2 regions of the Sphingomonas sp. CV7422 genome follow, and region 1 is predicted to be linked to the other one. Evidence: riboswitches for the same ligand, from Rfam matches in the RefSeq annotation. Region 1 holds a riboswitch; the other holds the start of a gene.

Region 1 (14,625 bases):
GGCGTATAGGCGGTGAGGAATTCGCCGCGCTGGATGAGATGGTCGACGCTCGCCGGCACATGGTGGCGATAGGCCCCGGCGCCGAGGAAGAAGGGCACCTCGCCGGCGACGACGTTCTTGCGCGCCAGCGCGGTCATGTGCCGCTCGACCGCGAGTTCGGAGGCATGGCCCGGCAGGCCGGCGATCGGCCCGGACAGGCGGGCGGCCTCGGGCACGTCGACGAACAGATCGTCGATCGATCCCGCGCCGATGACCGAGAGCATCGCATCACGATCGGGCTGGGTAAGCGGCAGATAGCGCATCATCATTCCCTTGGAAGCCCCACCCCTTCCGGGGAGGGGCTAAGATAGGTCACAGCTTCGCGACGAAGTCCGCGTAGGCCGCTTCGTCCATCAGCGTCTCGAGCTCGGCCGGGTCGCTGAGCGTGATCTTGAAGAACCAGCCCTCCGCCTCCGGGTCCGAATTGACCAGGCTGGGATCGTCGGCGAGCGCGGCATTGCCCTCGGTCACCGTGCCCGACACTGGCGCATAGACGTCCGACGCGGCCTTGACCGACTCGACGACCGCCGCCTCGTCGCCCTTGCCGAGCTGCTTGCCCGCCTCGGGCACGTCGACGAAGACGATGTCGCCGAGCTGGCCCTGCGCATAGTCGGAGATGCCGACCGTGCCGGTGTCGCCGTCGACATCGACCCATTCATGATCTTCGGTGAAATAACGGCTCATCACTTGCCTCCTGCGCGGACATAGCGGTGGGGAACGAAGGGCAGCGGGGCGACCACCGCCTCATGGATCTTGCCGCGCTGGACGAGGAGCAGCGGCGTGCCCGCCTCCGCCAGCGCTGCGGGAACATAGGCCATGGCGATCGGCGCGCCGACGCTCGGCGCGAAGCCGCCGCTGGTGACGCGGCCGATCACCGCGCCATCGGCGTCGACGACGCTGGCCCCCTCGCGCACCGGCTGGCGCCCGGCGACCGACAGGCCGACGCGCTTGACCGCGGGGCCGTCGGTGCGCTCGGCAAGGATGCGCGCCGCACCGGCGAAGTCGGCGGCCTCGCGGCGGCGCTTCGACAGCGCGAAGCCGAGATCAGCCATCACCGGCGTCGTCTCGGGATCGAGGTCGTGGCCGTAGAGCGGCAGCCCGGCTTCGAGCCGCAGCGAATCGCGCGCGCCGAGGCCGATCGGCTTGACCTCCGGCTCGGCGCAGATCGCGTCGGCGAAGGCGGCGGCGGCCTCTGCGGGGATCGAGATCTCGACGCCATCCTCGCCGGTATAGCCCGAACGGCTGATCCACAGCGCATGGCCGTTCCACGCGAACGCGCCCGCGGTCATGAACACCAGCGCCTCGACGCCGGGCACCAGCCGCGCGACGGCAGCGACCGCCTTGGGGCCCTGGACCGCGAGCAAGGCCTGGTCTTCCATCAGGTTGAGCGTCACGTCATCGGGCAGCACGTCGAGCAGATAGGCGAGATCGTCATATTTGGTCGCGCCGTTGACCACGACATACAGGCTCGCCGCCCCGAACGGATGCGCGCCCTCTTCGGGCAGCGTCGTCACCATCAGATCGTCGAGGATGCCGCCCTCGTCGTTGAGCAGCAGCGAATAGCGGATCCTGGTCGGCGCGAGTCCCGCGACGTCGCCGGGCAGCACCTTCTCGAGCGCGGCGGCGACCGCGGCGGCGTCGATGCCGTCGCCGGTCAGGCCGACCTGCCCCATATGGCTGACGTCGAACAGACCCGCCGATTCACGCGTCCACAGATGCTCGGCCATGATGCCTTCATATTGGACGGGCATCTCATACCCGGCGAAGGGCACCATGCGGCCGCCGCGGGCGCGATGCCACGCGTCGAGCGGCAGCAACTGGATGGCGGGTTCGTCGCCGTCGAGCTCGTCAAGCGGGTCAGGCAGGGTGTCCGGCAGCGTGTCGCTCATCAACCGTCTCCAAAAAAGGCACACGATCCGGGTCGCGGGCCAGCCGCATCCGATCTCGTCATACCCCCTCTGTCACGGTGACCTGAGAGCTTTCACCCGGCGCATAACAGGCGGCGGGCTTACCCCTTCGGTGGCTCCTCAAAGGAACGCTTTCCAGAGTGTCGATAAGGCAGCGCGCGGTCCGTTATGCCTGAGAGATTCCGGGGTGGTTGCTCCTTCGGCGGCCTCCTTGTGAAGAGGCTCTCTCCCGCGCCCGCCCATGCCGGTCGCCCGGCATCGACGTGCGATGCTCTGGCGTCCCGCAAGGGCTTAGTCAATGCGGAAAGGCCCGCATCCGCCGCGGATCAGCGCTGCGCGTTATACTTCAGCTGATCGTCGGTGAGCTGGAAGCCGACCAGCGCCTCGAACGTCGCGCGCAGCACCGCGGTGCGCACCTCGGGCCGGGCGAGCGGATCGGTCGCGGCATCCTCGTCCCCCGCCTTGCGCTTGCGGGTGAGCTGGTCGCGCACCTCGTCGGGCAGCGTCGCCGCGGCGCGCGCGATCTGCGTCGAGGCGGTGCCGCTCGCCTGCGCGCGCGTCTGGCCGGCGTCGAAATGGACGGTCACCGCCCCCTTGCGCTTGGCGGTCACCGCGGTGCCGCCGCGGACGATGGCGATGTAATAGGGCAGCACCACGTCGCGCGCCGCATCGGCGCGGGTGCGCCGCGCCAGCACGTCGAAGGTAACGCTGGTGACGATCTGGTCGCCCGCGTCGTTGCAGGCGCCGCGTACGTGCGTCATGTTGGCGACGACGTCGATCGCGCTCTCGTCACGGCTGGTCGCCGGGTCGAACAGGGTGATGTCGCCGGTCCCCGCCGCGACGCCGACGGTCGGACAGGCCGAACGCACCGCCGAGATGCCGCCTTCGACGATCTCGCCCTTGCTGGCGCAGCCCGAGAGGATCAGCGCGAGGGCGGACAGGCCGAGAATCGTGGTTTTCACGGGGACGCATACCTTTGTCGAACGGTCAGTGACGCAGTCGCCGGCGGCCCGGCGGTACGGCGCGCACCATAGGAAGCGCCTTTCGCGCGTGCAAGCAATCGCGTAGAGCGACCGCCATGGCCTCTCTTCTTCAGCCGGACGGCGGCAAGCCCGTCCTCGATCTGCTGATCGCCGCGCCGCGCGGCTTTTGCGCCGGCGTCGACCGCGCGATCCGCATCGTCGAACTCGCGATCGAGAAACACGGCGCGCCGGTCTACGTCCGCCACGAGATCGTCCACAACAAGTTCGTCGTCGACACGCTGCGCGCTCAGGGCGCGGTGTTCGTCGAGGAGCTTGATCAGGTGCCGAACGGCGCGCCGGTCGTCTTCTCGGCGCACGGCGTGCCCAAATCGGTGCCCGCCGACGCGCAGAGCCGCGGGCTCGAATATCTCGACGCCACCTGCCCTCTGGTGTCGAAGGTGCACCGCCAGGCCGAACGCCTGGTCGCGACCGGCCGCCACATCATCTTCATCGGCCACGCTGGCCATCCCGAGGTGGTCGGCACCTTCGGACAGGTGCCGGACGGCGCGATGTCGCTGATCGAGACCGCCGCCGATGCCGAGACCTTCGCGCCGGTCGATCCCGACAATCTCGCCTTCCTCACCCAGACGACGCTGTCGGTCGACGATACCGCCGCGGTCGTCGCGGTGTTGCAGCGCCGCTTCCCCAACATGCTGCCGCCGCGCGGCGAGGACATCTGCTACGCCACCTCCAACCGGCAGGCGGCGGTCAAGGCGATCGCCGCGGCGTGCGATGCGATGCTGGTGATCGGCGCGCCCAATTCGTCCAACTCGGTGCGGCTGGTCGAGGTGGCGGAGCGCGAGGGGATTCCGGCGCGGCTGATCCAGCGCGCTGCCGATCTCGACTGGCGCTTCCTCGACGGCGTCGGCACGCTCGGCATCACCGCCGGCGCCTCGGCGCCCGAGCTGCTCGTGCGCGAGCTGGTCGAGCTGCTCTCGACCCGTTTCGACGTCACCGAGCGCGAGGAAGAGACGACGCGCGAGACGATCGCGTTCAAGCTGCCACGCGGGCTCGACGCCGCGGCATAGCCGCCCGCTTCCCCGGCCCGCGCCCGGGGGCGCGGCAATCGGGGGAGGAACACATGGCCGTCTACACCCATGTCTCGGCGGAGGCGCTGTCCGCCTTCCTGCGCCGCTATGACGGCGTCGGCGCGCTCGTCTCCGCCAAGGGCATCGCCGAAGGGGTGGAGAACAGCAACTATCTGGTCGACACCGATCGCGCGCGCTTCATCCTGACGCTCTACGAAAAGCGCGTCGATGCCGGCGACCTGCCCTTCTTCCTCGACCTGCTCGATCACCTCGCCGCGCGCGGACTGCCGGTGCCCCCAGCGATCCGCGACCGCGACGGCGTCGCGGTGCAGCAGCTCGAGGGCCGCCCCGCCTGCCTGATCCGCTTCCTCGCCGGCGTGTCGGTGACCCGCCCCACCCCGGCGCAGGCCGCCACCGCGGGTGCAGCGCTCGGCGCGCTGCACTGCGCCGCCGCGGATTTCAGCGGCACACGCGCCAACAGTCTCGGCATCGCCGACTGGCGGCCGTTGCTCGAACGCTGCGGCGGCGACCTCGATGGCATCGCGCCCGGCCTGTACGCGCGCGTCGACGGCGCGCTCGCCGCAGTCGAGGCGGACTGGCCGCACGATCTGCCGACGAGCGTCATCCACGCCGACCTGTTCCCCGACAACGTGTTGATGTTGGGCGACTCCGTGACCGGTTTGATCGATTTCTACTTCGCCTGCCGCGATCTGCGCGCCTATGACGTCGCGGTGATGCATGGGTCCTGGGCTTTCGATCCGCGCGGCGTGCCGCTCGATGGCGTCGGCGCGGCGCTGCTCGCCGGCTATGCGGCCGAGCACGGCCTGTCCGATGCGGAGCGCGCCGCGCTGCCGGTGCTGGCGCGCGGCGCGGCGCTCCGCTTCCTGCTCACCCGCGCCTGGGACTGGCTCAACACGCCGGCCGATGCGCTGGTGACGCGCAAGGATCCTCTCGCCTATCTGCGCCGGCTCGACTGGTATGATGCCCATCCGGAGGCTTTTGCATGACCGACCCCGCCGCCGCCCCGCTCGTCGAGATCGCCACCGACGGCGCCTGCAAGGGCAATCCCGGCCCCGGCGGCTGGGGCGCACTGCTCCGCTTCGGCGGCCACGAGAAGGAATTGTCCGGCGGCGAGCGGCTGACCACCAACAACCGCATGGAGCTGACCGCGGCGATCGAGGCGCTGCGCGTACTGACGCGGCCGTGCAAGATCCGCCTGTCGACCGACAGCAAGTACGTCATGGACGGCCTGACCCGCTGGATCCACGGCTGGCGCAAGAACGGTTGGCGCACCGCCGACAAGAAGCCGGTGAAGAACGCCGAACTCTGGCAGGCGCTGTTCGCCGAGACGCAGAAGCACGAGATCGAATGGGTCTGGGTCAAGGGCCACAATGGCGACGCCGACAATGAACGCGTCGACAAACTGGCCAGCGACGCCGCCCTCGCAGCGAGCCGGCCTGCCGTTTAAGGGGTCGCGCAGAGGCGCAGAGCCCTACCCCGCCGCGCCAGCGGCGATCAGGACAATCTGGTAAAGGGAGCCAGCCGCCCGTCCCGATCGTCCTCCGCGCCTCCGCGTGAGCACTCTTCTTCGCGATTTCGCGGCTTCGCGTGAACCATCCTTGCCATTCGCCTGATGGTCGGCAGCTTTGATCACGCGAAGACGCGGACACGCGAAGAGATTTGTTCACGTGGAGGCGCGGAGGCGCGGAGAGTTTGGATGTGGCGCGGCGGCGGCGCTGTCACCTCGGCGGTGTCGGGACGGCGGCTGCGCCGTGGATGCTCCCTCTGCACCCCTGCGCCAACCCTGCTCCCGGTCAGCCCGGCAGGAAGCGCCGCGCCGCATAACGATCGACGTCGATCCCCGCATAGGGCGCCGCCAACGGCGTGCCGAGCAGCAGGCTCGCCGCCACCGCCGCGCCGGCGGGGGCGGTCTGGATGCCGAAGCCGCCCTGCCCCGCGCACCAGAACAGCCCCGGCACCCGCGCGTCGAAGCCATAGACCGGCAGCCGGTCGGGCGCGAAGCTGCGCAGGCCGGCCCAGCGTCGCTCGACCGCGACGGCCCGCCAGTCGACGACCGATTCGAGCCGGTCGATCGCCTGCGCGACGTCGACCTCCTCGGGCGCGACGTCATGCGGACCGACCGGCGTCTCGTCATGGGGACTGAGCCACAGCCGCCCCGCCTCGGGCTTGAAATAGAAGCGCCCGGCGATGTCGGCGACGAGCGGCATCCCCGCCGGCGCGGATGGTTCGGTGCGCAGCTGCACCATCGTCCGCCGATAGGGCTGGATGCCGAGCGGCGCGGCGCCGACCCGCCCGGCGACCGCATCGGCCCACGCCCCCGCCGCATTGACGAGCAGCCGCGCCCGGAACGTCCCGGCGGGCGTGTCGATCGTCCACACCCCCGCCTTGCGCTGCGCCGCGATCAGCGCGGCATCGGTGGCGATCACGCCGCCGGCCCGCCGGAACGCGGCGAGATAGGCGGCATGCAGCGCCGCGACATCGATATAGGCGCAGCTCGCCTCCATCACGCCGAGCGTCCAGTCGGGCCGCAGCCCCGGCACCCGCTGGTGCGGATCGACCCGCTCCAGCGCCACCGCGGTACCGGCGAACGAGTCGACGAACGCATCGACCTGCGCGGCATCCGCCGCCCGGCCGACGTGGAGCGAGCCGAGCGGCGCCAGGAAGCCGCCGTCACGCAATGCCGGGCCGGAGGCGCTGGTCAGCGGCTGGATGCCGGGGCCGCCATAGGTCTCCGACCAGAAGGCCGCCGACCGCCCGGTGCTGTGATAGCCCGGCTGCGCCTCCGCCTCGAGCAGCAGCACGCGCGCCGCGCCGACGATCGCGGCGGCGAGCCCCGCCCCTGCGATGCCACCGCCGACGATGGCCACGTCGTGGATCACGTCCGCCGCTCCAGAAAGTCGGTGATCGCCCGACAGGCGCGCAGCCGCACGCCATCCGCCTCGCGCAGGATCTCATGCGCCGCCTCCGCGCCGAAGCGGATCAGCTCGACATCGGGCAATCGCGCGGCGAGGCGGCGCGCGGCGGCGCTGTCGACCAGCTGATCGTGGTCGGCGACCAGCATCAGAACCGGCACCGCAAGCCGCGTGAGCCGCGGGTCGGCGAGCAGCCGCGCGCCGGAGACGAACGCCTCGCGCACCCAGGCCCAGCTCGGCGGGCCGAGCAGTAGATCGGGGTCGCGGCCATACCAATAGGCCTCGTCGCTATATCGTTCGAGCGAATGGGTCAGCCGTTGCTGGCGATGGCCGGAGGTGGCATCGCCGGGCCGCGTCTTCCACACCGGCCGCGCCGGATCGCCGAACCGCGTCGCCGCCGCGGCAACCAGCGCGCCGATCCGGCTGCCGAGCGGCGAGCGGATGCCGATCATCGGCGCGACCAGCACCGCCGCATCGGGCGTCACTCCCCCGTCGAGCATCGCGCGCAGCGCGAGATGCGCGCCCATCGAATGCCCGAGCAGCACCGCCGGCCCCGCCGCCTCGCCGCGCCAGTCCTGCCAGAAGGCGGCGAGATCGGCGACCCAGGGCGCGAAGCTCGCCGCATGGCCGACGTGGCGATCGCCGGCGAGCCGGCCCGATCCGCCCTGCCCGCGCCAGTCGAACGCGGTCACCGACCAGCCGTGCGCATGCAGGTGGCGGAAAGTCTCGATGAACTTCTCGATGATGTCGGCGCGCCCGCCCTGCACCAGCACGCGGCCGCGCGGCGCGGGATGCGGCCAGTCGAAGCGGCGGTGCTGCCAGCCGTCCGGCGCACGCCATAGCGACAGGCGCGATTCGGCGGGCCATTGGCGGCGCAGCTCGTCTTGCTCGGTCATCGTCGCGCTGGTTACGTTTTCGCAAGCCATCCCGTCTACCTACGCATGACGATGGGGTGGGATAATCTTCTGGTCGCGGCTTTGGCCGTCATGCTCGGCGCACTGCTGGTGGCCGCGGGGATCGAGGATGCCCGTACCCGTGAGATCGCCAACGTCAAGAATGCCGCGATCGCATTGCTCGCCCCCCTGTGGTGGTGGGCGCTCGGCCTCGGCTGGACGGAGGTCGGCGTGCAGCTGCTCGTCGCGGCGATCGTCTTCGCGCTGTTCGTCGGCGCCTTCGCGCGCGGCTGGATGGGCGGCGGCGACGTCAAGATGATCGGCGCGCTGGCGCTATGGCTGCCGCTCGGCGGGCTATTGCAGATGCTGATGGTGATGTCGGTGCTCGGCGGGGCGATCACGATCGCGATGATGATCGAGCGGCGCTGGCAGCGCCGCATCGGCCAGGTCGAGGTGCCTTATGGCGTCGCCATCGCCGCCGCGGCGCTGCTCGCCTTACCCGCTACAATGCCAGCGCTTTGAAGACGAACCGGATTTTAACCAGTCTCGGCTCATAGTCCGGCCACTGCCCCCGGTGTGCTGAAAGGCCCGTTGAGAACATGGATAGTCGCAAGATCGTTTTGCTGGTGGGCGCCCTGCTCGTCGCCGGCATCACGGCATTCTTTGCCCGCACGTTGATCGCGGGTTCGTCGGCGCCGCAGGCGATGGCGATGGGCGCCCCCGCCCCGGTCGTCGCCAACGGCCCCGAGGTGCTGGTCGCCACCCGTACGCTGCCGGTCGGCACGATCCTCGATGCCACCGCGCTCAAGTTCCAGCCGTGGCCCCGCGAGCTGGTCGACAACGCCTATTACCTCAAGCCGAGCACCGATCTCAGCAAGCTGACCGGCACCGTCGTCCGCAACGCGATCACCGCGGGCCAGCCGGTGACGCGCGGCGCGCTCGTCTCGCCGGGCGATCGCGGCTTCCTCGCCGCGGCGCTCGCGCCGGGGATGCGCGCGGTGACGGTGAGCGTGTCGAGCCAGGCGGCGGTCGCCGGCTTCGTCTTCCCGGGCGATCGCATCGACCTCGTGCTGACGCAGACGGTGCCGGGCGGCGGCGATGGCCAGCCGCTCAAGGTGTCCGAGACGATCATGCGCAACGTCCGCGTGCTCGCCACCGACCAGCGCACCGACAATGTCGTCGGCGAGGACGGCAAGTCCAAGGTCAGCACCTATTCGACCGTGACGCTGGAGGCGACGCCCAAGATGGCCGAGAAGATCGCGGTGGCGCGGACGATCGGCGACCTGTCGCTGTCGCTGCGCGCGCTCGCCGACAATTCGACCCAGCTGGAAGAGGCGATCGCCAGCGGCGCGGTCAAGGTGCCCGACGGCGATGCCCGCGCCGAAAAGGCGATGATGCTGCGCGTCGCGAGCGAGCCGCAGACCGGCGGCAGCACCTACGCGACCGGCGCCGACGTCTCGCGCTTCCAGCGCAGCACCGTGCCGCCGCGCACGCCGACCACCGGCACCGCGGCAACCGGCACGCCCGGCACCCCCGGTGCGGTCGTCATCCAGGGGCCGGTCGTGCGCGTCGCGCGCGGCAACAGCGTGACCGTCGTACCGGTCGGAGGGAAGAACTAATGGCTTCGTCGCAGACCTTCCGCGCGCCGCGCCGTCGCGCCGCCGCCCTCGGCCTGATGCTGGCGAGCAGCATCGCATTGCCGCTCGGCGTCGCCGATGCGCGGGCGCCCGATGCCACCGTCGCGCGCAGCTCTTCGATCGTCCAGGTCAACACCGGCCGCGGCCGGCTGGTGACGCTGTCGCGGCCGATGAGCGACGTGTTCGTCGCCGACGATTCGGTCGCCGACGTCCAGGTCCGCTCGCCGACCCAGCTGTACATCTTCGGCAAGAAGACCGGCGAGACGACGATCTCGGCGACGACGAAGGGCGGCGCGGTCGTCTATGCGACCACCGTCCGCGTCGGCAACAACCTTGATTCGATCGCGGCGATGCTGCAGCTGGCGATGCCGGAGGCGCATCTCACCGCGACGCCGATGAACGGGCTGGTGCTGCTCACCGGCACCGTCGCCGGCCCGGGCGACGCCGCCGAGGCGGAGCGGCTGGTCCAGGCCTATGTCGGCGATTCGACCAAGGTGCTCTCGCGCCTGCGCACCGCAACGCCGTTGCAGGTCAACCTCCAGGTGCGGATCGCGGAAGTGAGCCGGACGTTCATCAAGAACGTCGGGGTCAATCTCGGCTCGGTGGACGGAACCGGCGGATTTAAGTTCGGCATCGGTCGCGGTGGAGTCAGCCCTCAATATGCCCCCGGGCAGCCATTGGCGACGGGCTTCAACACGGGCTCAGGTTACAGCCTCGTTGCGCCCGGCACGTCGGGGTCCACGCTTGGCCTCGCCGGCAAGCTGCTCGGTCTCGACCTGCTCGCCGCAGTCGATCTCGGCGAGACGCTGGGACAGGTGACGACGCTCGCCAACCCCAATCTCACCGCGCTGTCGGGCGAGACCGCGACCTTCCTCGCCGGCGGCGAGATCCCGATCCCGCTGTCCGGCGGCCTCGGCACCGTCACCGTCGAATACAAGCAATATGGCGTCAGCCTCGCCTATACGCCGACCGTCCTGTCCGACGGCCGCATCTCGCTGCGCGTCCGTCCCGAGGTGTCGCAGATCGACAATGCCAGCGCGGTCACGGTCAGCGGCACCCGCGTCCCCGGCATCACCACCCGCCGCGCCGAGACGACGCTGGAGCTCGGCTCGGGCCAGAGCATGATGATCGGCGGCCTGCTGTCGAACACGCACGGCAACAATATCGACAAGACGCCGTTCCTCGGCGACCTGCCGATCATCGGCTCGCTGTTCCGCTCGACCAACTTCCAGCGCAACGAGACCGAGCTGGTGATCATCATCACCCCCTATCTGGTCAAGCCGATCAACAATCCGGCGCAGGTCGCGCTGCCGCACGACGGCTATCGCGCGCCGGGCGATGCCGAGCGCATCCTGCTCGGCGAGGTCGGCGGCGGCGGCAGCGGGCCGCGGCCGGTGCCGGTGATGGTGCCCGGCGGCCAGCCGGTGCCGCCGACGCTCGGCGCCGCCGCCGCGGTGCCGCCGGCGCCGCAGCGCCAGCCGGTGCCCGCCGCCGATCCGCGTGCCGCATCGAAGAAGAAGAGCGCCGCGCCCGCCCCGGGCTTCTCCGACTGATGGCCCCCGCATCCCCCACTCCTGCGTCCCCGATCAAGGACCTCGCGTCGATGACCAAGCGTTCGCTCCTCCTCGCCACTTTGCCCGCGCTGCTGCTCGGCGGCTGCATGGGCACCACCAATCGCGGCCTCGAATCGGTCCACCAGCCGGTCGTCGCGCGCAACGATTATGCGCTCGATCTCGCCACCGGCGGCCGCGGCCTCGCCCCCGGTGAGGGACGCCGCCTCGCCGGCTGGATGGACGCGATGCACCTCGGCTTCGGCGACCGCGTCGCGATCGACGAGGCGGCCTATGCCGGCGCGGCGCGCGACGAGGTCGCCGCGGTGGTGGCGAGCTACGGCCTGCTGCTCTCCGACGATCGACCGGTCACCGATGCGCCGGTGACGCCGGGCACGGTGCGCGTGGTGATCAGCCGGATGCACGCCTCCGTCCCCGGCTGCCCCGACTGGAGCCGCAATTCGAGCAACGAGTTCGACGCCAACACCTCGTCCAACTACGGCTGTGCGGTGAACACCAATCTCGCCGCGATGATCGCGCGGCCGAGCGATCTGGTCCATGGCGCCGATCCGCAGACGCTCGCCGACACTACCGTCAACCGCAAAGCGATCGACGCCTATATCAAGAAGGCGCCGACCGGCGCCGGCACGCTCCAGGCGACGAGCACCAAGGGGGGCAATTGATGAACGCGCCCTGGAAACCCGCCGGCGCCGCGCAGCGCGAACCCTTCGCCGCCTATGTCTGCGACGACACCACCGCCGAACTGCTGCGGCCGATCGCCGCCGAGCTCGGCTGGTCGGTCGACAAGGTCCACAAGGGCGGGCTGCGCAATGCGGTCCAGTCGCTGTCGGTTTCGGCGAGCCCGCAGATCCTGCTCGTCGACCTCGCCGAATCGGGCGATCCGCTCAACGACATCAACAGCCTCGCCGAGGTGTGCGAGCCCGGCACGGTGGTGATCGCCGCGGGGCAGGTCAACGACGTGCGCCTGTATCGCGACCTGATCGCCAGCGGCATCCAGGACTATCTGCTGAAGCCGCTGCATCCCGATGCGATGCGCGAGGCGTTCGGCCATGCCCAGGCGATGCTCAACGCCCCCAAGCTCGCCGAGGCGAACGTCGACCGGCCGCATTGTGCGATCGCGGTGATCGGCACGCGCGGCGGCGTCGGCGCCTCGACCGTCGCCACCTCGACCGCATGGCTGCTCGCCGAGCGCGAGAAGCGCACCGTCGCGCTGCTCGACCTCGACGTCCATTTCGGCACCGGTGCGCTCACCCTCGATCTCGAACCGGGCCGCGGCCTCACCGACGCGATCGAGAATCCGAGCCGCATCGACGGGCTGTTCATCGAACGCGCGATGGTCAAGGCGACCGAGAAGCTCGCCGTCCTTTCCGCCGAGGCGCCGATCAACGCGCCGCTCGTCACCGACGGTGCCGCCTTCTACCAGTTGCAGGAAGAGATGCGCGCCGCCTTCGAGGCGACGGTGGTCGACCTGCCGCGCGCGATGCTGGTCCAGCATCCGCATCTGATCAGCGACATCCAGGCGGCGGTGATCGTCACCGACCTGACGCTTGCCGCGGCACGCGACACGATCCGGGTGCTGTCGTGGCTCAAGACCAACGCGCCGCAGACGCACCTCACCGTCGTCGCCAGCCGCGTCCACCCCGCCGCGCAGCTCGAGATCAGCCGCAAGGACTTCGAAAGCTCGATCGAGCGCAAGATCGATTTCCTCATCCCCTTCGACCAGAAGCTCGCCGCGCAGGCCGCCAAGCTCGGCAAGCCGATCGCCGAGGCGGGCAAGAACACCAAGACGGTGGCGCCGCTGATCGAACTGACCCGCCACGTCCTCAACGTCGGCGAGGAACTGGTCGCCACCGGCAGCGAGGGCAAGGCGACCGCCAAGCGCAAGTCGCTGATCGGCGGCTTCTCGGCGCTGCTCAGCAAGCGCGCCAAGAAATAACGGCGCGGCGATGGACCTGCTTCCCCTGATCATGGTGGCGTTCGGCGGGGTGATGACGATCGGCCTGATCGTCATCGCGCTCGCCGGCCCGTCGGCGCAGCGCGCACAGGCGCGGCGGCTGTCGTCGGTCCGCACCCGGCACGGCGATGCCGCGACGGTGGCGGACACGCAGATGCGCCGCATCGCCGCCGGGCGCGTCCAGACCCGCACCGATCTCGCCTTCGGCCGGCTGCTGCCCAATCCGGCGCAGCTCGCCCAGCGGTTGGCGATGACCGGCAAGGACTGGAGCGTCGGCCGCTACGGCATGATCAGCGGCGGGCTGATCGTCGTAGTCGCGGGACTGCTGATCCTGAAGGGCGCGCCGATCCTGCTCGCCCTGCTGTTCGGCCTCGCGGTCGGCGCGGGGCTGCCGCACTGGCTGGTCGGTTTCTTCATCCGCCGCCGCGTCGCGCGCTTCACCGCCAAATTCCCCGATGCGATCGAACTGCTCGTCCGCGGCCTGCGTTCGGGCCTGCCGGTCACCGAGACGATCGGCGTCGTCGGCCAGGAGGTGGAAGGCCCGGTCGGCGAGGAATTCCGCATGGTCTCCGACAAGATGAAGATCGGCAAGTCGATGGACGCGGCGTTGCAGGACACCGCCGACCGGCTCGGCACGCCCGAATTCCAGTTCTTCGTCATCACCATCGCCATCCAGCGCGAAACCGGCGGCAACCTTGCCGAAACGCTCGCCAATCTTGCCACGGTGCTGCGCCAGCGCGGCCAGATGAAGCTCAAGATCAAGGCGATGTCGTCCGAATCCAAGGCCTCGGCCTATATCGTCGGATCGCTGCCGTTCATCGTCTTCGGCATGATCTGGATGATCAACGCCGGCTATATGCAGGGCTTCTTCTCCGAACCGCGGCTGATGATCGCCGGCATCGGCGGGCTGCTGTGGATGGGGATCGGCGTGTTCATCATGGCCAAGATGGTCAGCTTCGAAATCTAGCGGCGCCAGGGCGGGAAACGAGACATGCAGCCTTCCGGACCGACGCTGATGGGCATCGACGTGCTCTGGGTCGCGACCATCCTGTCGGGTGTCGCCGCCTTTGCGGTGATGCTCGCGCTCTACACGGTGATGCGCACCGTCACCGATCCGATGAACAAGCGCGTCAAGGTGCTCAACGAGCGCCGCGAACAGCTCAAGGCGGGCATCACCGCCTCGACCAAGCGGCGCGCCAAGCTCGTCCAGCGCAACGACACCACCGACTGGATGCGCGGCCTGCTCTCTTCGCTCAAGGTGTTGCAGGACAGCCAGGTCAAGGACGCGCAGCTCAAGCTGATGCGCGCCGGCATCCGTTCCAAGGAATGGGCGGTCGGCGTGATCTTCGGCCGGCTCGCGCTGCCGATCGTGTTCGGCGGGCTGATGGTGCTGCTCGTCTACGGGCTCGATTACTTCCCCGACTGGTCGGCGTTCAAACGCTATGCCCTGGTCGCGGTGACCTTCATCCTCGCCTACAAGGCGCCCGACCTCTATCTCAAGAACAAGATCACCAAGCGCAGCGACGCGATCCGCAAGGGCCTGCCCGACGCGCTCGACCTGCTGGTGATCTGCGCCGAGGCGGGCCTCACCGTCGACGCCGCCTTCCACCGCGTCGCGCGCGAGCTCGGCCGCGCCTATCC
Region 2 (14,625 bases), on a different contig from region 1:
GATCAGCGGCACCGGCAATCGCCACCGCGGCCGCTCGATCCGGTAGAGCCAGACGTCGAGCGTGACCGAGAAGCTGACGTGTACCGCCCCGCCCCACCAGCTGCCCTAGGTGAAGCCTTGCGACAGCTGGCCGTAGGAGAGCGCCTGCGCGGCGAGCGCGACACCGCTGACCAGCAGGATCGCGGCCAGCACGCGCCGCGACCAGCGCCACGCCCAGCGCGCGAAGATCGCAGTGACCAGCAACTCCCAGAACAGGCTCCAGCTCGGCGGATTGATCGCAACCGCGGCATGCCCCTCCTCGGCGCTGCCGAGCGGCGTCGGCAGCATCAAGAGCCCAGTGACGAACAATATCGCCAGATCGCGCGGCGGATAGGCGCGGATATAGCCCGCGAGCCCGATCAGCGCGTTGAGCAGGATCAGCGGGTACAATCGCTTCATCCGCACCGCGGCGAAGGCGGACAGGCGCATGCCGGTGGCAAGCTTGGGCGCATAGGCCGCGGCGACGACGAACCCGCTCAGGGCCAAGAACAGGTCGACCGCGGCGAGGCCGCGCATCAGGTCGAGCGTCTCGTACCGGCCCGCCGGGCGCGTGGTCAGGGGCATGCGGCGGCTCCGGTAGGGGGGCAGGGATGTGGCATCAGCTGCGCCAGCCGGTCGGCGAGCGGTGCGGCGAGCGTCGCGGCATAATGCGCGGTGATATGATGATCGTCGCGCCAGACGACGAGATTGCCGATCACCGTACGGCAATGGCCGCGCGGGCAGAACCAATCGTCGAGATCGAGCATCGGCACACCGCTCGCCTGCGCCGCGGTTCGCAGCATGTTACTGCGCCGGGCGACACGCGGCAACGGCACCGGCTGTGCGGGGCGATCGAGCGCGGCGATCGGATCGACGGCAAGATGCGGCGTATCGCGCAGCACGATGACGCGCGAACCGAGCGCGGCAAGCCGCGCGAGCATCGGCCGGATCGCCGCCAGCCGCGCATCGTCGTCGGCCAATTCCTCTACCTCGCCGTCGAGGTAGAGCGCATAGACGATCACCGCCGGCGGGTGCGCGGCGAACGTCGCGAGCACGATGCGCGCCCAAACGGCGCAGGAGGCGGCATCGGCATGGACCATCCGCGTTGCGACCAGCGGGCAGGAGGATTTGGTCAGCGGCACGATTCGCCAGCCGCACCGCTGCCCGGCCCGATCGAAGGCGGGCAGCCATTGCGCGGCATGGGAGTCGCCGACCACCGCGATCGTCGTCGCCGCCCGCAGCGCGCCGGCCGGACAAGCGCGGATCGTACTCGCTCCGAACGGCAGGCTGCAGCCGTCGGCATAGACGCTGGGGATGTCGAGCGGCACGAGATGCGCGGCGGAAAAGACGGGCGCAGCCGGCATCGGCGCGCCGGTCAGCGGCGCGGCACCGGGATAGACGCGTGAGTCGAGCTGCGCCCGCTCGAAGCGATGGCGATCCCAGGCGACATAGCCGAGCAGCGCACCGGCAAGCAGCAGCGGCACGGCGATGGCGATGGCGACCGGCACGAAGCTGCGCACTCCTGCCCGCCCGCGCCATGCAGACGGAAGCAATCTTCGACCAGCCGCTTGGTCAATTCGGCGAGCAGCAGCACGACGATCAGGATGCCGACCATGTCGAACAGCGTGCCCGTCGCTTCGATACCCTACCGCGACAATGATCGGCCAATGCCAGAGATAGATCGCATAGGATCGGTCGCCGATCCACCGCATCGCCGTATTGTCGAGCAGCCGATTGCGCCCCCGGTCCTCCTGCGCGGCGAAGATGACCAGCGCCGCACCGAATGTCGGCACCAGCGCGGCATAACACCTTGTCTGAAGCCGGCGGGGGAACGCTTCGCCACCATAGCGAGATACGCGGGAAACGGGAACGACATCTCTCCGCCGGCGAACCGCGCGGGCGCGAGACTCCGCCCCGCGCGCTCAGTCGCCGATCGGACTCTCGCCGTGCTTCCTCAACACGTCGTTGAACGCCTCCGCCATCAGCGCCTGCAGGCTGCGGCCCTGGCGGCGGGCGAGCGTGTGCATCGCGAACGACATTTCCGGGCTGAAGAAGCCGGCGATCTGCTTGCGGCCCTGACGGCTCGCCGACCCCTGCCCTGCGCCCGCGGCGGGAACGGGCGCGGCGACCGGCGTTGGGGTGGTGGCGGGCGGGGGCGGTGCGCCGACGGTGCGCAGGTTGGCGAAACTCGGCTTGCGGCTCATGCGGGCACCTTCTTGCGGGTCTTGCTCTTCGCCTCGGGCAAGCCGAGCTGTCGACAGGTCCACGCGTAGAGCTGTCGGATGTCGTCGGCGGCCTTGCCGTCGGGTTCATATTCCATCACCGTCCGGCCTTCGCCGCTGGCGTGGCGATAGGCGGCGCGGTCGGGGATCTGCACCGGGCAGGGCGGCGTGCCGAAGCCGTCGACCAGTTCGCCCGCCTCCTGATAGACACGCGGCGCATTGGGCGATCCCGCGGTGAACACGACATAGGCGGGCTTGCGCAGCAGCTGGACGAGCTTCGCCGTGGTCTGGATCGCCGACAGGTCGAACGCGCTCGGCCGGCATGGGATCAGCACCAGATCGGCGACCTCGACCGCGGCGCGCGCGGCGCTGTCGGCATGCGGCGGCGTGTCGATGACGATCATCTCGGCGCCCTGCTCGGTCGCGGCGGCGACCTTGGCGGCAAGCCGCGGCGGCGGGCTGTCGATCACCTCGGGTGGCGCGTCGCCGCGCCAGGCCGCCCATTGGCTCGCGGTCGCCTGCGGATCGGTGTCGACGATCAGCGCGACGCGGCCGGCATCCTGCGCCGCGGCGGCGAGGTGGAGCGCGAGCGTCGTCTTACCCGCGCCGCCCTTCTGACTGATGATCGCGATGGTCGCCATAGCCTCCTCCTACATGTCTACATGCCGACGTGGCAAGTCCTCGACATATAGACGTGTCGGTGCGTCGGATGGCGAGCGAGCCGCATCAGCGCGCCCCATCATCACATCGTTCGCATCGGGCGTCATCGTTCTCCGCCCTATCCGCTTGCTCCTCCTAGGAAGCATGTGTCGGCGAAGCCGGCACTTCTGTCTGTGCCATTAGGTCGAGGGTGCTTGTATCTCGCCTGTTCGGCTTTGCCGCCGTCAGGCGCAGGCGTTGGCCGGCAAGGCCAACTCGCTCGTTCCCTTATGAATAGAATCTATGAGTGATTCAGACCGGTTTTGAGACTCGCATGTTCGATCGATCGCGGCGCCCAGTGCGGCGAGGACCTTGCCGAGCGCGCCATCGACGGTCGCACGCGCCCGGTCGCGCGCCGAAAGCCCTGCGAGCATCGCCGCCTGCGCATCGGCCTGCGCCTGATGGTGGTCGAGCTGGTCGACCGGTACCGGCGCCGGTCGCATCCAGCGCGGCAGATAGGCGAGCACCGTCGCGGGAAGCAGCGCGCGATAGGCGTTGGAGGTCTGCCGATAGCGCGGCCCCTCCCCTGCCCCCTCGGCCCGGACGAAGCGGCGCTGGCGGACGAGGAAGCCCGCCGCCTCGAGCAGCACGAGCGCGCGCGCGACGGTGGCGCGGCCGAGCGCGGTGGCCTCGGCCAGCCAGTCGTAGCTCGGGAAGACGCGGCCGCGATGGAGCCGCGCCAGCGTGCACAGTTCCTCGAAGACGCGCACCGCCGCACCGGTCAGCGCCGCGATCGGCCGTTCGCGTACGCTGAGCGTCCGCGTGCCGGCGCGCGCCTCGCGGCGCAGCCGGCGGCCGGCATCGAGTGCGCCGCGGCAGGCGCGCAGCCAGCGGTCGGGCTCGCCGGGCGCGGGCGCGGCGAAGAAGACGTCTTCGAACGTCCCCGCTTCCATACTGTCGCGGCGCACCGGCGCACCGGTGCGATGGGGCACGCGGCGCGCGGCACGCGCGTCTCCCCGTACGCGCGCGCAAAATTGCGCGCTCGCTTCCCCGAAGGTCAACGCCGTCATCTTCCATCCCCTTACGGGCCGGACCGAGGACAAAAAAATCCGTGGCGCGAAACGCGCATCCTTGAACCGGATCGGGTTCGGCAGTATTCCTGTGACCTGACTACCGGTTATAGGTGTCTGGCGTTTGGCGACGCTGGTCACACAGGAATACTGGGATGCCCGGCCTCGTGCCGGGCTTTCCTTTATGGGGTCACGGCCATTCCACTCAACAAACTGCACGGCCGACGCTGGCCGCGCCCCTTTGTTGCAGCATTAATCCAATACTGGAAGCGGCTACGATTCGTGCTTTCGAGTATTTAACCCAAAAAAAGTTCGTGCTTTCGAGTAGAAATGTGCTGTCGATTCGTGCTTTCGAGTAACAATGCCGCGGCTGAGTTCGTGCTTTTGAGTAGAAAATCCGCGACCCATTCGTGCTTTCGAGTAACAATTCGGCGGCGTGCCCGAATCAGTTGGCCGCGGCCGGCGAATCGGTTGCGGCGGGTTCGGCATCGGGTGATTCGCCCGACTCGGCCGATTCCAGCATGGCCCGAGTCGAGCTCAGCACCGCTTGGCCGGGCTGTGGACGCGGGGTGATCACCACCCGGCTCTGCGGCGCGCGACGGCCGCGACGCGGCGCGCCCTCCTCCGCCGCTGCGCCCACGTCGCCCTCGACCAGTTCGAGGTGATAATCAGGGATGCCGTCGGTCGCGACGATCTGCTTGAGCGCCGCCTTGAAGTTCGACAGCGGGTTCTGATAGCCGATCTGCAGGCGGAAGGTGGCGAGATCGAGATCGAGCTCCTCCTCACACGTCGAGCGCGCCACTTCGTAGATGCGCCGCTCGATCGGCCCCAGCTGGAAATAGGCGGCGGCATAGTCGAGCACGTGACGATCGAGCAGGATCGCCCGGAACAGCCAGTCGCACAGCCGTACCTTGACCGCTTTCAGCCGCCGTTCGCCGCTTTTGGTACGCGAATAATGGAGCTTTGCTTCGGACAGCCAAGAGAAGAAGCCCTCCTCTCCTTCCCCGCCGGCTTCGATATTGGTCTTGATCTGCGTACCCTGCAGTCGCTCGAGCGCCTCGGACAGCCGGTTGTACGACCGCGCGCTATGATTGGAGCCGGTCACCGAGAACAGGTCGTGCGCGGTGAAGATGAAATCCTGCTCGACATGCTCGCCCGCCTCGAGCTTCGCCGCCATCAGGCTGGCGATGTAGAGGACGATCTCCTTGTCGTAGATCGTCGCGACGCCGCTCGCCGATGGACGCACCTCGATCGACACGGTGGCATGGTCGTAGGTCAGCGGTTTCATCCACGCATTCTTGCTGAGCGCGAAGAACGGGAAGGCCATCAGCGAACGTTCGCCGCGGATCTCGCCGTGCAGCGGGCTGTCGAGCGTGAACAGGTCACGGTGCGGCACGGCGGCGGAGCCGGACGCGGGGCGGGCGGGCGTGGTGGAACGGGCCATGGGCATTTCCTACTCGAAAGCACGAACTTTTGGCACCCCGCACTGGAATCCTTAGGGAAAATGCGTCCCGGCCTGCGTCCATTCGTGCTTTCGAGTAGGAAATGGCGCGCCCTCCCCTGCCGCGACTGCTCCCGGCCCGCTTCCCGGCGGACGCTTGCGACATGTCGACAGTTCAACATGTCGCCACCGCCCCTTCGAGCGCGACGTGTCGTCACGTCGACATGTCGTCACCTCGACCCGGACGCGATGCCGGCTTGACCCGGCGCCCCGACCCGGCGGATAGCGGCGCGGTCGATACGGGAGAGACCGGGCCTGCCCCGGCGCCGAAGGAGCAACCGCCCCGGAAACTCTCAGGCCAAAGGACCGTAGCGACGCGAAAGATCTGGAGAGAGGCGCAGCTGCGTCCGCCGACGGGATAACGATCTCAGGCGCAAGGGACAGATGGGGCAGGCCGGCGATGCCGGCGGAGGATGCCCGTGCCGACCGACCTGCCCCAGCCCCTGCCCCGGACGCCGCTCGATCGCGGCCTCGACCGGCCGATCAGCGTCGCCGAGCTGTTCACCATCGGCATCGGCCCGTCGAGCTCGCATACCGTCGGGCCGATGCGCGCCGCCTTCGACTTCGCCCAGCGGGTCGTCGGACAGGGCGTCACCACGGTCCGCTGCGACCTCTACGGCAGCCTCGCGCTGACCGGGCGCGGCCATGCCACCGATACGGCGGTGATCCTCGGCCTCGCCGGCTGGCAGCCCGAGCGGCTCGATCCCGATGCCGCGCCGGCGATCCTCGCCGATATCGAGATGCGACGCCGGCTGCCGCTCGCCGGCGGCGCCGAGATCGCCTTCGCGCCCGGCGGCATCGTCTTCCATCCGCGCGAGTTCCTGCCCGAACATCCCAACGCCCTGACCTTCACCGCCGAACGCGCCGACGGCACGCTCGCCGAGACCTATTTCTCGATCGGCGGCGGGGCGATCCTGCGCCGCGGCGAGCGGCTCGCAGCGGGCAATGTCGTGGTGCGCCACCCGTTCGGCTCGGGCGCCGACCTGCTCGCGCTCGGCGACGCGACGGGGCTCGGCATCGCCGACCTCGTCCGCGCCAACGAGGAGGCGTGGCGCGCTCCGGCGGAGACCGACGCCTTCCTCGACGCGGTGCGCGCCGCGATGCACGCCTGCATCGACCGCGGCATCGCGCAGCAGGGCATGTTGCCCGGCGGGCTCAAGGTGCGCCGGCGCGCGCAGGCGATCGCGCAGGGGTTGAGCGGCTGCGTCCCCGGCAGCAACCCCGCCGAGGTGTTCGAATGGGTCAGCCTGTGGGCACTCGCGGTCAACGAGGAGAATGCCGCCGGCGGCCGCGTCGTCACCGCGCCGACCAATGGCGCGGCGGGCGTGCTGCCCGCGGTGCTGCGCTTCTACGAGACATTGGTGGCGCGCGACTGCGATCAGGCGACGCGCGGGGAGGGCGCCCGCACCTTCCTGCTCACCGCGGCGGCGATCGGCATGCTCTACAAGAAGCGCGCGTCGATCTCGGCGGCGGAGATGGGCTGCCAGGGCGAGGTCGGCGTCGCCTGCTCGATGGCGGCGGGTGGCCTCGCCGCGGTGCTCGGCGGCAGCAACCGCCAGATCGAGAATGCCGCCGAGATCGGCATGGAGCACAATCTCGGCCTGACCTGCGACCCGATCGGCGGGCTCGTCCAGATCCCGTGCATCGAACGCAACACGATGGGCGCGGTCAAGGCGATCAACGCCGCTTATCTCGCGCTGCGCGGTGACGGCAGCCACGTCGTCAGCCTCGACGCGGTGATCGAAACGATGCGCCAGACCGGCGAGGACATGCGCTCGCAGTATAAGGAGACGAGCCTCGGCGGGCTGGCGGTCAACGTTGTGGAATGTTGACGTGTCGGGGTGTCGACAGGTCGATCATCTGACCTGACGATTGGGACCGTGTTGCGCGTGCCGTTCCGCGCGGGTGATGGCGGCCGCCGGTTCGGGTCGCGCAGAGGCGCAGAGAGCGCAGAGCGTCTGTGGGGGGAGGGGGCTGCCCCTACGAGACGGTGAGAGCTGACGCTTGATCTATGGGCAGACCAGCCGCACGACCGGGGCCTCGTGGCGCGACCTGTCAACGTGTCGTAGTGTCGACAGATCAATCATTCGATGTGATGCCCCGTGTAGGAACAGCGTGGCGCCCTGAGCGGCCGGAGCGCGACCAACGCCGCTTGTGGGTCACGCGAAGACGCGAAGGGCCTGCGCCAGCGCATCCCTCCTTCCCAGCCGCCGCTGTAGGGCGGGCGTTCCCGCCCGCGCGCTACTCTCCGCGCCTCCGCGCCTCCGCGTGAACTTCCTCCTCTTCGCGTCTTCGCGTGATCGATCCTCCGGCCGTCCGTCCGCGAACCGGCCGGGATTTGGTTCATGCGGAGGCGCAGAGGAGGTGTATTTAGGGAAGCGGCGCGTGTCCCCGCGATCGGGAAAGCGGCTGCGCCGCATGACGATTCCGCGAGAGCCACCTTCGGCGTCCGAGATTCCGTTGGGCGAGCTATCGAGGTGTCTTGGTGTCGACAAGTCTATGGCTCGATACGATGCATTTGTCGGGAGTGGCGCGGCATCCCGAGCGGCCGGGTCGCAAGTGACGCCGCTTGAGGATCACCCGAAGACGCAACGACGCGAAGTGGCTGCGCGCTAGTGCATTGCTCCTTCCCAGCCGTCACTGGAGGGTATGGCGTTCCCTCTAGCGCGTCCCTCTCCGTGCCTCCGCGTGAACCTCCTTTTCTTCGCGTCTTCGCGTGATCCATCGTCCGGCGATCCGCGAAGCGGCCGGGTTTCGGTTCACGCGGAGGCGCGGAGAGGTTTCACTTGAGGAAGCGGCAAGTGTCTTCACGATCCGGAAAGAGGCTGCGCCGCATGGCGATCCCGCGACGGCGGGGCGCAAGGGGGCCGGACCATGCTCCCGTGGGCCTCTCTGCGTCCTCTGCGCCAGTGTTTCTCCGCCCTGCGCTATCGTCACGCACCCCATACCCCAGCAGGTCGATATGACGACGTGTCGACACATCGACCCGTAGGATAGGATATCACAATCCGACATGTCGACACACCGACATGTCGAAAAGCGATGTCCTCCTGCAGCGCCGGCGTTGCCGCTATGATGGCAGGGCAGGAGGAATGCATCATGTGGCAAGAGCCGTTCATCGCCGCCACCACCCGCGCGATGCGCGATGCGCCGCATCTCGACGCGCTGTGGCTCGGCGGCAGCTTCGGACGGGGCGAGGCGGATGCTTATAGCAACGTCGACCTCATCGCCGTCGTCGCGCCGGAGCATCAGGCCGGTTCGCGCAACACTGGCGCGTGCAGGTCGACGCCCTCGTGCCAATCGTCCTCTGGTACGAGGCGCGCAGCGGCGGCGCGGTGCACAATGGGATCGGGCAGGGGTGGGAGCGGATCGACCTGCTGCTCACCGACCATGCCGGCGCTCTCCGGCAGACCCAGGACGGCACGCGCTGCCTGATCGACCATGCCGGCCTCTACGATCGCCTCGCCGCGCATCGCGACTGGCCGGGGCCGGATCGCGCGCGCATCGCCTTCCTCATCGATGAATTCCTGCGCGTGCTGGGGCTGCTGCCCGTCGTGCTCGGCCGACGGGGGTATCTCGCCGCCCGCGCCGGTCTCGAGATGCAGCGCATGGCGCTGTTCCAGCTCCTCTCCGAGGCGGTCGAGCGCGCCGACACGGGCGGCATGCTCGCCTGGAGCCGCCGGTTGCCGCCTGATCAGCTTGCGCTGCTCGAACGGCTCCCACAGGCCGATCTGAGCGAGGCGTCGCTGATCGAGGCCTATCGCGCCGTCGCATCCGCCTTCCTGCCGCACGCTAGGACATCGCTTGGCCGACCGCCTTCGAGGCGGGGACCAGAGCGCATCTGCGACGATCTCTGGGTGTCGAGGTCGAGGTGTAGAGCTGACGACGTGTCGACCTATCGACGGTCCGTCATCTCGACATATTCATGGGCCGGGATGAGGCGGCTCTATACCGCAGCGGAGAGCACGCATGTCGCCGCTGGACCCAGACCGCACAACACTCCATCCTGCCGGCGAGAGAGGGGCATGCCATGGCGATCGTGATCCGGGGTACCATCCTGCTCGCCACGCTGCTTGCGGCACAGACGCCCCCGGCGCAGCCAGCTGAAAATCAGGTCGACGCCGCGATGACCGCCTATGACAAAGGCGGCTATCTGCAAGTGACCGACATGCTCGCCGCGGCGGCGTTCGACGCGAAGGGCAAGGTCCGCGACGACCTCGCCTATCAGATGTGGAAACAGGTCAGCACCACCGTCACCAACGAGCTTGATCTCGCCACGCTCGCCACCGCGCAGCCGCATGGCGCCGGCGAGGCCGGCTGGGACGCGGCGATCGGCGAGTCGGTCGGACGCGACGCAATTGCCGAGATCGTCCGCCGCGTCCGCGCGACCAGCATCGTCATCCTCAACGAAGCGCACAGCAGCCCGCGCGACCGCGCCTTCGCGTGGCGGGTGGCGCAGGCGTTGCGGCAGCTCGGTTATACGGTGCTCGCCGCGGAGACGTTCAGCAACGAGCCGGCGCGCGACGGCAAGCCGACCGCGGTCGCGCAGCTCGCCCGCGATGGCTTCGCCCGCATCGGCACCGGTTCCTATACGCGCGATCCGGTCTATGCCGCCTTCCTGCGCAATGCGCTCGCCATCGGCTACCAGCCGGCCGGCTATGAGCAGACCAGCCTGCAACGTCCCAAAGGGCAGCCGTCGCGCGCCGCGGGGATCGCGGCGCGTGAACAGGCCGAGGCGGACAATCTCGCCGCCCTGCGTTGCCGCATGCCGGCGGCCAAGCTGCTCGTCTATGTCGGGCACAGCCATGTCGCCGAGGCGCCGCTCGACGAGGGCGACGGCAAACGCGCTGAATGGATGGCCGCGCGGCTGAAGCGGATGACCGGGATTGCTCCGCTGACGATCGACCAGACCACGCTGACCGAGGAGAGCGTCGCGACGCGCGCGTCTTATGATGCGGCCGCCGCGCGCGTGCAGGATCGCGACGGCATCCTATTCCGGCGCGATGCCCCGCTGGTGCTCGACCCATATGCCGGGGCGGTCGACCTGCAGGTGGTTCACCCGCGGCGAAGCTATCGGTTCGGCCGCCCCGTCTGGCTGTCCGATCTTGGCGGCCAGCCGCTGGCGGTGCCGGCAACGCTGCTGCCGGCGGCGGGACATCGGCTCATCCAGATCTTCGCCGCCTCCGCGCCGGCCGACGCGGTGCCGCTCAACCAGCTCGTCGTCCGCGCCGGCTCGCCCCCCGCACGGCTGTTCGTCCCGCCGGGCCGGTGCGCTTCGCCGTCCAGCCGTGAGCGGCACGGCAGGCACAGCTTGTGTAGCAGCGGATGCTGCCGAAGTCACAGTCGATGGGCGACGGCGTGTTTCGGATTGGTCGATAGCCCATCATCAACAATTCAAGAGCTAGCACCCGATCGACATGTCGACATTACGACATGTCGATCGGCAGATACGCCTGTTAACCAATGGCTGCTATAAGTGCGGCATGCGCATTCTCGTCACCGGCGGGGCCGGGTTCATCGGCTCGGCGCTCGTCCGCCACCTGATCCGCAACACCGGTCATATGGTGCTCAACCTCGACGCGCTCACCTATGCCGCGACGCCGGTCGCGCTGGACGCCGTCGCGGACCATCCACGCTATCGCTTCGTCCAAGGCGACATCTGCGACCCGCAAGCCGTCCGTGCCGCGATCGCCGAGTTCAGGCCCGAGATCGTCACGCATCTCGCCGCGGAAAGCCATGTCGACCGCTCGATCGACGGCCCCGGTGCCTTCGTGCAGACCAATGTCGTCGGCACCTATACGATGCTCGCCGAGACGCGTGCCTATTGGCAGACGCTCGACGAGGCGGCGCGTGCGGCGTTCCGCTTCCACCATATCTCGACCGACGAGGTCTATGGCAGCCTCGGGGACACCGGCCTGTTCACCGAAGAGACGCCCTATGATCCGCGCTCGCCCTATTCGGCGTCGAAGGCGGGGTCGGACCATCTCGTCCAGGCGTGGGGCCATACCTACGGCCTGCCGGTGCTAATCACCAATTGCTCGAACAATTACGGCCCCTACCACTTCCCCGAGAAGCTGATCCCGCTGATGATCGCCAAGGCGCTCGCCGGCGAACCGCTGCCGGTCTACGGCAAGGGCGACCAGGTGCGCGACTGGCTCTATGTCGAGGATCACGTCCGCGCGCTGCAGGCGGTGTTCGAGCGCGGCGCGGTCGGCCGCACCTACAATGTCGGCGGCCATAACGAGAAGCAGAACATCGAGGTGGTGCACACGCTCTGCGCGATCCTCGACCGGCTGCGCCCGCGTACCGACGGCCGCTCCTATGCCGAACAGATCACCTCGGTCGCCGACCGGCCCGGCCACGACAAACGCTATGCGATCGACGCCAGCCGGATCAACGACGAGCTCGGCTGGCGTCCGCAGGAGACGTTCGAGACCGGCATCGAGAAGACGATTCGCTGGTATCTCGACAACGAGTCATGGTGGCAGCCGCTGGTCGCCGCGGCAGGTGTTCGCCGTGGGCTTGCCCCGGTGCGGGAGGCGGCGGCATGAAGGGCATCATCCTCGCCGGCGGCACCGGCACGCGGCTGCATCCGGCGACGCTGGCGGTCAACAAGCAGCTGCTGCCGGTCTATGACAAGCCGATGATCTATTACCCGCTGTCGGCGCTGATGCTGGCCGGGATCCGCGACGTGCTGGTGATCTCCAGTCCCGAGCATCTGCCGCACTATCGCGGGCTGTTCGGCGACGGTGCGCGGCTGGGGCTGCGCATCGACTATGCCGAACAGCCGCGCCCCGACGGCCTGCCGCAGGCGTTCACCATCGGCCGCGACTGGATCGGCGGCGAGCCGGTGACGCTGATCCTCGGCGACAATATCTTCTTCGGCAATGGTCTCGGCCCGATGCTGCGCCGCGCCGTCGCGCGGGCCGAGGCGGAGGCAGGGGGCGCGACGATCTTCTCCTATCGCGTCGACGACCCCGAACGTTATGGCGTGATCGCCTTCGACGAGACCGGTCGGGCGGTGTCGATCGAGGAGAAGCCAGAACGGCCGCGCTCCAACCATGCGATCACCGGCCTCTACGTGTTCGACGCGACGGTCTGCGACCATGCCGCCAGCCTCGTCCCTTCGCCGCGTGGTGAGCTTGAGATCACCGATCTCGCGCAGCACTATCTGGCGGCAGGAACGCTGCACGTCGAGCCGATGGGCCGTGGCTTCGCCTGGCTCGACACCGGTACGCACGACAGCCTGCTCGAAGCGGCGGAGTTCGTCCGCACCATCCAGCATCGCCAGGGCATCCAGATCGCCTGCCTCGAAGAAATAGCCTTCCTGCAAGGCTTCATCACCGCCGAAGCGGCGACGACACAGGGTCTGGCACTCGCCAAGACGGCGTACGGCCGCGCGATCCTGACCGCGGTCGCCGAGACGCCGTCGCCGGCTATCGGCGAGCGGCGGGCAGGGGATCGGCGGCAAAACTGACTTACTCCGCACCTCCAATTCAGCCCAGGACTTTACATTCAGGCTGTGCAGCCGCCGATTGAGCTATTGCACCAAGATGGGTATCACGGATGCCAAGTGAACCGCGCCGGATTGGTCAGTTAGGGTATGCGTTGGCATGTTGGACGATGGGGATGCGCAGGTCGTAGAGCGCGACACCTTGTCTGATCATCAAATGACGGACTTCCATACCGCCGGTGTCCACTGGCGGCCACGCAGCACCGTGCTGCAATTGCGGGCCAAGCTGTATCTGTTGTGCATCGACGCGATCGCAATCTTCGTCGGCTTCATGGTCGCGGCAATCCCGCGTTACGCCTTGGATCTCGACACCGGTTGGCTCGTCTTCGCCTTGGTGGTGATCCCACTCTATGCGCTGATCGCTTCCAACCTAGACGCCTATGACACCGCAAATCTGCAGGATCCGTTCCGTGCGATACGTCGTGGCTTGCAGGCGCTGGTGCTGGCGGCCGGCTGTGTGCTGCTCGCCGTCTTCTACCTCAAATCGGGCACCACCTTTTCGCGCCTGACGATCGGTTTCGGCTCGGCGCTCGCCACGACCTTCCTTGGCGTCGGCCGCTATTTTACCGTCCGTCATCTCGATCAAATCGTCGGCGGCAATCCGTTCAGCTCGATCCTGCTCTGCGATCGCGGCGCGGCGATCCCGCCCGGGAATTTCTCGATGGTGATGGCGGCGGAGTCTTATTTCGACCCCGATGAACACGATCCGCATTCCTACGATCGTCTTGCGACGCTGATTGCCAGCGCCGACCGGGTGGTGGTGACCTGTGCGCCCGAACGTCGCATGGCTTGGGCACAGGCCCTCCGCGGTGCCAATGTGCAGAGCGAGATTGTCGTCCCCGAATTGCTCGAACTGGCGCCGCTAGGTCTCGGCCTCAACCGCGACGTGCCGACGATTATCGTCGCGACCGGGCCGCTCAACCTGATGGACCGCTGCATCAAGCGGACGTTCGATCTTGGCATAGCCGCTGTCGCACTAGTGTGCCTGACCCCGGTGATGATCCTCACTGCGCTTGCCGTGCGGTTCAACAGCCCCGGGCCGGTGTTGTTCAAGCAGGTGCGGATCGGCCGCGGAAACCAGATGTTCCGCATGTACAAATTCCGCTCGATGTACGTGCGGGAGCTTGACGGGGCAGGGCATCGCTCGACCTCGCGTGACGATGACCGGGTCACCGCGGTCGGACGCTTCATCCGCCGCACCAGTATCGACGAGCTGCCGCAGCTGCTCAACGTGTTCAAGGGCGACATGAGCATCGTCGGCCCGCGCCCGCATGCGCTCGGCTCACGTGCCGCAGACAAATTGTTCTGGGAGGTCGATCAGCGCTATTGGGGCCGGCATGCGACCAAGCCGGGACTGACTGGCCTGGCGCAAATCCGCGGTTATCGTGGTGCGACCTTAGTTGAGGACGACCTCAAGAACCGCCTGCTCGCCGATCTCGAATATCTCGAAAACTGGTCGATCTGGCGCGACATCAAGATCATCTTTCTGACGGTGCGCGTCATCCTGCACCGCAACGCTTTCTAGAGGACAGGCCGACACGTCGACATCACGACATATCGGCCTGTCGTCAGCTCAGCGCAGCAGGCCTTCGGCGAAGCTGCGCACCGCCGGCCCGATGTCGGCGCGGGCGAGGGCGAGGGCGAGGTTGGCCTGGATGTAGC

Evidence for each region. Region 1 has a riboswitch for glycine ahead of gcvT (glycine cleavage system aminomethyltransferase GcvT). Riboswitches for the same ligand answer to the same signal wherever they lie in the genome.
Region 2: another riboswitch for glycine. It lies ahead of PBN85_RS18855 (L-serine ammonia-lyase); the one in region 1 lies ahead of gcvT (glycine cleavage system aminomethyltransferase GcvT).

Annotation. Positions count from the first base shown of each region.
Region 1 is NZ_CP115900.1:1,297,624-1,312,248, reverse strand. Features, by position in the region: gene gcvPA (aminomethyl-transferring glycine dehydrogenase subunit GcvPA) at 1-302, opposite strand, end outside; gene gcvH (glycine cleavage system protein GcvH) at 352-723, opposite strand; gene gcvT (glycine cleavage system aminomethyltransferase GcvT) at 723-1,928, opposite strand; glycine riboswitch at 1,988-2,095, opposite strand; glycine riboswitch at 2,096-2,188, opposite strand; gene PBN85_RS06425 (hypothetical protein) at 2,273-2,908, opposite strand; gene ispH (4-hydroxy-3-methylbut-2-enyl diphosphate reductase) at 3,025-3,996, shown strand; gene thrB (homoserine kinase) at 4,050-5,003, shown strand; gene rnhA (ribonuclease HI) at 5,000-5,464, shown strand; gene PBN85_RS06405 (NAD(P)/FAD-dependent oxidoreductase) at 5,811-6,896, opposite strand; gene PBN85_RS06400 (alpha/beta fold hydrolase) at 6,893-7,825, opposite strand; gene PBN85_RS06395 (A24 family peptidase) at 7,877-8,344, shown strand; gene cpaB (Flp pilus assembly protein CpaB) at 8,422-9,441, shown strand; gene PBN85_RS06385 (type II and III secretion system protein family protein) at 9,441-11,012, shown strand; gene PBN85_RS06380 (CpaD family pilus assembly protein) at 11,063-11,692, shown strand; gene PBN85_RS06375 (AAA family ATPase) at 11,692-12,966, shown strand; gene PBN85_RS06370 (type II secretion system F family protein) at 12,977-13,951, shown strand; gene PBN85_RS06365 (type II secretion system F family protein) at 13,976-14,625, shown strand, end outside.
Region 2 is NZ_CP115902.1:91,042-105,666, forward strand. Features, by position in the region: gene PBN85_RS18815 (hypothetical protein) at 1-12, opposite strand, end outside; gene PBN85_RS18820 (acyltransferase family protein) at 106-603, opposite strand; gene PBN85_RS18825 (SGNH hydrolase domain-containing protein) at 594-1,538, opposite strand; gene PBN85_RS18830 (hypothetical protein) at 1,556-1,678, shown strand; gene PBN85_RS18835 (ribbon-helix-helix domain-containing protein) at 1,941-2,222, opposite strand; gene parA (ParA family partition ATPase) at 2,219-2,881, opposite strand; gene PBN85_RS18845 (helix-turn-helix domain-containing protein) at 3,125-3,949, opposite strand; gene PBN85_RS18850 (replication initiator protein A) at 4,395-5,393, opposite strand; glycine riboswitch at 5,681-5,769, shown strand; gene PBN85_RS18855 (L-serine ammonia-lyase) at 5,864-7,282, shown strand; gene PBN85_RS18860 (hypothetical protein) at 8,726-9,493, shown strand; gene PBN85_RS18865 (hypothetical protein) at 9,481-10,926, shown strand; gene rfbB (dTDP-glucose 4,6-dehydratase) at 10,934-12,001, shown strand; gene rfbA (glucose-1-phosphate thymidylyltransferase RfbA) at 11,998-12,927, shown strand; gene PBN85_RS18880 (exopolysaccharide biosynthesis polyprenyl glycosylphosphotransferase) at 13,067-14,488, shown strand; gene galU (UTP--glucose-1-phosphate uridylyltransferase GalU) at 14,537-14,625, opposite strand, start outside.